Regions from separate parts of the Arthrobacter sp. JSM 101049 genome, predicted to be linked through region 3. Evidence: riboswitches for the same ligand, from Rfam matches in the RefSeq annotation. Region 3 holds a riboswitch; each other region holds the start of a gene.
The links. A riboswitch is a leader RNA that binds a small molecule or an ion and turns the genes downstream of it on or off. The one in region 3 is predicted to bind S-adenosylmethionine.
Positions count from the first base shown of each region.

Region 1 (2,255 bases), on a different contig from region 3:
CGATCATCACCTACTTCGTCGTCTACACCCTGGGCCTGCTCATCGGCCAGGACATCTGGCAGCGCGTCTTCACCGCCAAGACCCCGACGGTCGCCCGCTGGGGCGGGTCGACCGCCGGCATCTACTGCGTCCTCTACGGCATCGCCGGCGCCGTCATCGGCATGTCCGCCCGGGTCGCACTGCCCGGCATCGACATCGAGAACCTGGGCAAGGACGTCGTCTACGCGGAGGTGGCCATGAACCTGCTGCCCGTGGTGGTCGGCGGCATCGTGCTGGCCGCTGCCGTCGCCGCGATGATGTCCACGGCTTCCGGTGCGCTCATCGCCGCCGCGACGGTCGCCCGCAACGACGTCACGCCGTTCGTGGCGAGCTGGTTCGGCAAGAAGATCGAGGTCAACTCGGGGCGCAACCCCGAGCACGACGTCGCGGCGAACCGCTACTGGGTGCTGGGGCTGGGCGTGGTGGCCATCGTGCTGGCGATCGTGGTCAACGACGTCATCGCGGCCCTGACCATCGCCTACGACATCCTGGTCGGCGGCCTGCTGGTCTCCATCCTCGGCGGGCTGCTGTGGAAGCGCGGCAACGGCGTGGGGGCCGCACTGTCGATGGCGGCGGGAACCATCGTCACCCTGACGACCATGATCGTGCTGGAAATCGGCGCGGAGGAGAAGTTCGGCGGCGTCTACGCCAACGAGCCGATCTACTACGGCCTGGCCTCCTCGCTGGTGGTCTACATCGTGGTCAGCCTGCTCACCCCGGCGACCCGGCCCGAGGTCTCCGCCCACTGGTCCGACCGGGTCTCCGGGCGGGTGGAAGCAGAGGGCGTCCCCGCAGGCCGCTGAGCGGGGCGGGGCACCGCCGTCGTGCCCTGTCCCCGGCCCCGGTGGGCCCTGAGCACCCCCAAACCGGCTAATCCCGCCTGTTACGGCAGGCGGGTTTAGCCGCGCCCACACTGGGATGCAGCGGTGGTGGCGCCGGACACAGCTTGGGTCGCGCGTCCATCCGCGTTAGGCTGGAAAGAGCTTCATGAGACGCGGGCAACAGCTCCGACTACCCGCGCACCAACCCCAGGTTCGCGGGTGGTTCGGATGAGGAAGCGGCCCGCACGACAACGTGTCGGGTAAGAACGCACGAAAGGAAATCCGTGACGCACAGCGTCTCCGTTCTTCCCATATTCGATTCGATGCTCGGCACCGTCTGCCTCAACGTAGACGGCCAATGGGAGCGCTTCATCGCCCCCCACCCCAAGGACCTCGACCATGCCCTGGCCAACACCGCTGGTCGGCCGGTGTGGGACCACGAGTCCTGCGCCCTGACGGTCCGCGTCCCCCGCGCCGGTCGTTCCGACGGCGAGGCCCAGGTGTTCTTCCTCGAACGCCTCCCCGTCCGCGAACACCGCGGCTCGGCTATGATGGTTGGCTGAAGGGGAGTAGTTCCACACCCCGCCCGCACTCGGACCGCTGGCCCCGGTGCGGGCGACAGAGGATCTGTCGACATACTGACCGCCACGATGCGGTCCGGCACTCCACCCGGCGGCACCGCCGGGCGAACGAGACCTTCGGCCCGCTGGTGGCGGTCCGGGGTTCGTTGCATCCGCAGCCCTTTGACCGGCGCCCCCGCCGCAGCGCGGAAACTACGAACCGATTAGAGGACCCCCGATGACACCGGTTGCGCCGATGCCAGTGCCCCCGCCCGCCGACGACGATCCGCCCGCCTCTGCCGGGACCGCGGCCGAGCCCACCGCCGCCGATATCCGCAGGTGGCGCAAGTACCTGGCCGATGAACGCGCCGAGGCGGCGATCTACGATGCCCTGGCCTCCCGCAAGGACGGCGAGGAACGCCAGATCCTGCTCGGCCTGGCCGCCGCGGAAAAGCGCCACGAGGAACACTGGGCGGGCCTGCTCGGCGATGAGGTCGGCAAACCGGTCCGCCCGTCCGCCAGGCGGATCATGCTGCGTTTCATGGCCCGCAACTTCGGCTCCGTCTTCGTCCTGGCCCTGGCCCAGCGCGCCGAAGGCGCTTCCCCCTATGAGGACGACGCCGATGCCACCGCGACCATGGCCGCCGACGAGCTCGTCCACGAAGAGGTCGTCCGCGGTCTGGCCACGCGGGGGCGCAACCGCCTCTCCGGCAACTTCCGTGCGGCGGTCTTCGGCGCCAACGACGGACTCGTGTCCAACCTGGCGTTGGTCATGGGCATCGGCGCGACCGGAGTCTCCAGCGCACTCGTCCTGTTCTCCGGCATCGCCGGCCTG
Region 1 covers NZ_JBGFFC010000002.1:789,635-791,889, forward strand. The annotation lists gene AB8M85_RS08900 (sodium:solute symporter) at 1-842, shown strand, start outside; SAM riboswitch class IV at 1,023-1,133, shown strand; gene AB8M85_RS08905 (hypothetical protein) at 1,145-1,423, shown strand; gene AB8M85_RS08910 (VIT1/CCC1 transporter family protein) at 1,659-2,255, shown strand, end outside.
Region 1: another riboswitch for S-adenosylmethionine. It lies ahead of AB8M85_RS08905 (hypothetical protein); the one in region 3 lies ahead of AB8M85_RS11570 (MFS transporter).

Region 2 (2,255 bases), on a different contig from region 3:
AGCCCGGCAACGAGCCGATGGTGGACCTCTTTTCCGCGGTGCCGGAGAACACGCAGGTCCTCGTCGTCGAGCACCGGGTGCGCTACGTCGCCCCGCTGGACTACCGCAACGTCCCCGCCGAGGTGGACCTCTGGCTGGCCAACGTCAAGGCCGCCAGCGTCGACGTCTGCTACGAATTCCACGACCCCGTCGACGGGGGCCTGCGCGTGCGCGCCGCCACGACGCTGGCGTTCTTCTCCGTGGGGGACCAGCGGCTGCTGCGCTTCCCGCCGGCCGAACGCGCCAAGCTCGAGGAGTTCATCGGCGAACCGGTGTTCCGGTAACCGCGGCGAACGCGGCCGCCAGGGCCCGGTCGTGTTCCAGCGGGCACGGATCCAGCGGCGCGGCGGGCAGTTCCACGTAGGCCCTCCCGGCGCTCACGCGCGGGTCGGCCGGCAGGCCCAGGACGCGGGAGCCCGGATGCCAGTGGCACGGGGCCGAGGCCAGCAGCGGCACCGGGGTGCCGCCGTCGTGCTGTGCCGTGCGGGGCGGCGCGGAGGACAGGGCGCCGGGCAGGACGCAGCCCAGACGCGCGCAGAGCCCGGCGACCGCATGGTGGTAGCCGATCCAGCGGGCCCCGGACGGGCAGGCCAGCACCAGCGCCTGGGCCGGCGGGTCGACGAACACCGTCACCGGGACCCATCCGGCCGCATCGGCGAGCAGGTGCGCGCCGGCCCCGGCCGGAGGGGCATGGCCGGGGGCGCCGGAACGGCAGGCGGAATCGATGCCGGTGGAGGGGAGGGGGCCCATGGGATGCCTTTCGGGTGCTCTTGCCCGGCACGTGCGCGCCGGGCCGCTTCGTCATCCGAACCACCCGTGATGCATGGGGTTGGTGTGCGGCCGGGTCGGAGCCCGTGCGTGGCCGCAGCTCGTGAAGCTGGACCCAGCCTAGCCGATGACGGGCACGGGTCATCTCTTCGCCCTCGGCGAAGCCGGTTTGCGTTGGCCGTCCGCGTGGGATTGGCTGGGGGAAAGACTGTAGCCGGGCTGTGCCCGGCGCCCGAAGGAGTGATCCGCGAATGACCGTCCCCGCAGCTGCCCGGCCGCCCCGACCGCTGGTGGTGCTGGAGGTGGTGTCCCGGCGCAAGATCGGCAAGCACATGGTCCGCCTGACCCTGGGCGGCGAGGGTTTCGCCGCCTTCCGGAACAAGGATGCCACCGACAAGTACGTCAAGCTGCTCTTCGCCGACCCGGCCCTGGGCCTGACCCCGCCCTACGACCTGGACGAGCTGCGCAGCGTGCTGCCGCCCGAGCGCATGCCAGTGCGCCGGACCTACACCGTGCGCAGCGTCAACGAGGCGAACCAGACCCTGCAGATCGACTTCGTCGTGCACGGCGAGGATGGCATCGCCGGGCCGTGGGCGAACCACGCCAAGCCCGGGGACCTGGTCTGCTTCTCCGGCCCCGGGGGGATGTACCGCCCGTCGAAAGACGCCGGCTGGCACCTGCTCGCCGGGGACGAATCCGCGCTGCCGGCCATTGCCGCGGCGCTGGAGGCGATGGACCGCTCCGCTGTCGGGGAGGTCTACGTCGAGGTCGCCGAGGAGAAGGACGAGATCAAGTTCAAGGCCCCCAAGGGCATGAACGTGCACTGGCTGCACCGCGGCGGCCCCTTCACCCCGGAGAGCACCAAGCTCGCCGCCGCCGTGATGGCCGGGCCATGGCACGACGGCGACGTGCAGGTCTTCGCCCACGGGGAGCGCGAGATGGTCAAGGCGCTGCGCCGGTACCTGGCTGACGAGAAGGGCGTGGACCGCAAGGCGCTCTCGCTCTCCGCCTACTGGGCGTTCGGCCGGGCCGAGGAGACGTTCCAGGCCGAGAAGCGCGAACCGATCGGGCAGATCTTCCCGGAGGAACCCACGGTGTCCACCGGCACCCGCTGACCGGGGCCCGCTGACCGGAGCCCGCTGGCCGAGGCCACTGGCCGGGCACGACGGCGGTCCTACCTGTCGTAGGCTTCCGCGGTCCACAGGTGGAACAGTGCGTGCGCCCGGTAGGGGCGCCACGCCTCGGCGCGGGCCTCGGCCTCCCGGGCGCCGATCCGGCCGAGGGCACGGCGCAGCACCAGGTCCCCGGGCGCGAACGCATCGGGGTCCAACCGGGCCCGCACCTCCAGGTAGTCCGCACTCCAGGGCCCGATGCCAGGCAGGGCCAGCAGTTCCGCGCGCGTGAGCGGTACCGTGCCGGCAGGTCCGGCGTCTGCCGCGGTATCCCCG
Region 2 covers NZ_JBGFFC010000002.1:755,684-757,938, reverse strand. The annotation lists gene AB8M85_RS08760 (acyl-CoA thioesterase) at 1-323, shown strand, start outside; gene AB8M85_RS08755 (hypothetical protein) at 298-789, opposite strand; SAM riboswitch class IV at 801-916, opposite strand; gene AB8M85_RS08750 (siderophore-interacting protein) at 1,059-1,922, shown strand; gene AB8M85_RS08745 (DNA-3-methyladenine glycosylase) at 1,982-2,255, opposite strand, start outside.
Region 2: another riboswitch for S-adenosylmethionine. It lies ahead of AB8M85_RS08755 (hypothetical protein); the one in region 3 lies ahead of AB8M85_RS11570 (MFS transporter).

Region 3 (2,255 bases):
TTCAAGGTCCCGGGCATCGCCGTCACCGAACCCTCGATCCAGCGCACCCCGGTCATCTACCAGGCCGGTGCCTCCAAGCGCGGCCTGAAGTTCGCCGGGGAGAACGCCGAATCCGTGTTCGTGAACAGCCCCACGAAGGAGATCCTCGCCGAGACCGTGCGCAAGATCCGCGACAATGTCGAGGCCGCCGGACGCGACCGCTATGACGTCAGGATCTACACCATGCAGACCATCATCACCGGGGCCACCACCGAGGAGGCCCAGGCCAAGTACGAGGACTACGCCTCCTACACCGACCTGGATGGGGCCCTGGCGCTGCTCTCCGGCTGGACCGGCATCGACATGTCGCAGTACGACCTCGACGACGTGATCGGCGAAGACGTGCAGTCCAACGCGATCCAGTCATCGGTCGAGACGTTCAAGAAGGCCTCCGGCGACGACGGCAAGCCCTGGACCATCCGGCAGCTCGCCGAGTGGATCGGCGTCGGCGGCTTCGGCCCGGTGACCGTGGGCAGCGGCGCGGAGGTCGCGGCCAAGCTCGTCGAGTGGGTCGAGGACACCGACGTCGACGGTTTCAACCTCGCCTACGCCATCACCCCGGGCACCTTCGAGGACGTCGTGGAATACGTCGTCCCCGAACTGCAGGCCCTGGGCGCCTACCCGACCGAATACACCCCCGGGACCCTGCGCCAGAAGCTCTTCGGCGCCGGCGACCGGGTCAAGGAGACCCATCGCGCCGCCAACTACAAGCTGGCGACCGCGGACCTGGCCACCAGCTAGGCACCGCCACCAGCACCAACCACCGCCTTCCCGCACCCGGGAAGGCACCACCGCTCGACCGGGACGGCCGCCAGGCCCTCCCACCACCATCCAGAGCGGCCGAGAGACCTGGCTCGTTGACGCCGCAGCAACCACCCCGCGGGGCAGGTGCTCCTGCCAGGACCGATGGAGAGGCTTCCCCCTGTCCCGGCCGCCCACCTGCGCGCGGCCGGGCCGGTGGTGGGCTCTTCCCCGTACCCCGAGGAGGACCAGACTTGAACACCCCGACCACCACGACGGCGCCACGGGCACCGCGGATGAGGTCCCGCGTCGCCGTCGCCAGCCTGATCGGCACCACCATCGAGGGCTACGACTTCGTGCTCTACGGCCTGGCCGCGGCCACCGTCTTCGGGCCGCTGTTCTTCGCCCCCGCCGACCCGCTGGTCGGCACCATGGCCGCCTTCGCCACCTACGCCGTCGGGTTCATCGCCCGCCCCATCGGCGGGATCCTCGGCGGGCACTACGGCGACCGGATCGGCCGCAAGACCGTCCTGGTGGTCTCCCTGCTGCTCACCGGCCTCGCCACCACGGCCATCGGCCTGCTGCCCACCCACGACACCGCCGGCTGGATCGCCCCCGCCCTGCTGCTGGCCCTGCGCGTCCTGCAGGGCGTCGGCTACGGGGCCGAATGGGCCGGCGCCGCCCTGATGACCGTCGAACACGCCGCCCCCGGAAAGCGCGGCCTGACCAGCAGCGCCACCCAGATCGGCCCGAGCGCCGGAATGCTCCTGGCCACCGGCGTCCTGCTGGCCCTCGAATCGTCCATGCCCGACGACGCCTACCTCGCCTGGGGCTGGCGGATCCCGTTCCTGGCCAGCATCCTGCTCGTCGCCGTCGGGCTCATCGTGCGCCTGAAGATCGAGGACAGCGAGTCCTTCAAGCAGGTCGTCCGGGTCAAACAGGTCGCCGCCCGTCCCGTGCTCGAATCCCTGCGCACCCACCCCCGCCAGGTCGCCCTGACCACCGGACTGCGCCTGGCCCAGAACGCGTTCTACTACGTCTACACCGTCTTCATCCTCACCTACCTCGCCCAGGGCGGGACCAGCCGCGAGACCGGACTGCAGGCCATCCTCATCGCCTCCGCGCTCGGACTGGTCTCCGTGCCGTTCTGGGGCTGGGTCTCGGACCGGATCGGGCGCCGCCGCACCTATCTCTTCGGCGGGATCTTCAGCATTCTGGTGGCCCTGGTGGCCTTCCCGCTGCTGGACACCGGCAGCGTCGTGCTCATCGTGCTCACCGTCGTGCTGGGCATGAATATCGGGCACGACGCCATGTACGGCCCCCAGGCGGCGTTCTTCTCCGAGCTCTTCGACACCCGGGTGCGCTTCAGCGGCGTCTCGCTGGGCTACCAGATCGGTTCAGTCCTCGGTGGGGGCCTGGCACCGCTGATCGCCACCGCGCTGCTTGCCGTCGGCGGCGGCAGCCCGTTCTGGGTC
Region 3 covers NZ_JBGFFC010000003.1:455,692-457,946, reverse strand. The annotation lists gene AB8M85_RS11575 (LLM class flavin-dependent oxidoreductase) at 1-780, shown strand, start outside; SAM riboswitch class I at 864-952, shown strand; gene AB8M85_RS11570 (MFS transporter) at 1,035-2,255, shown strand, end outside.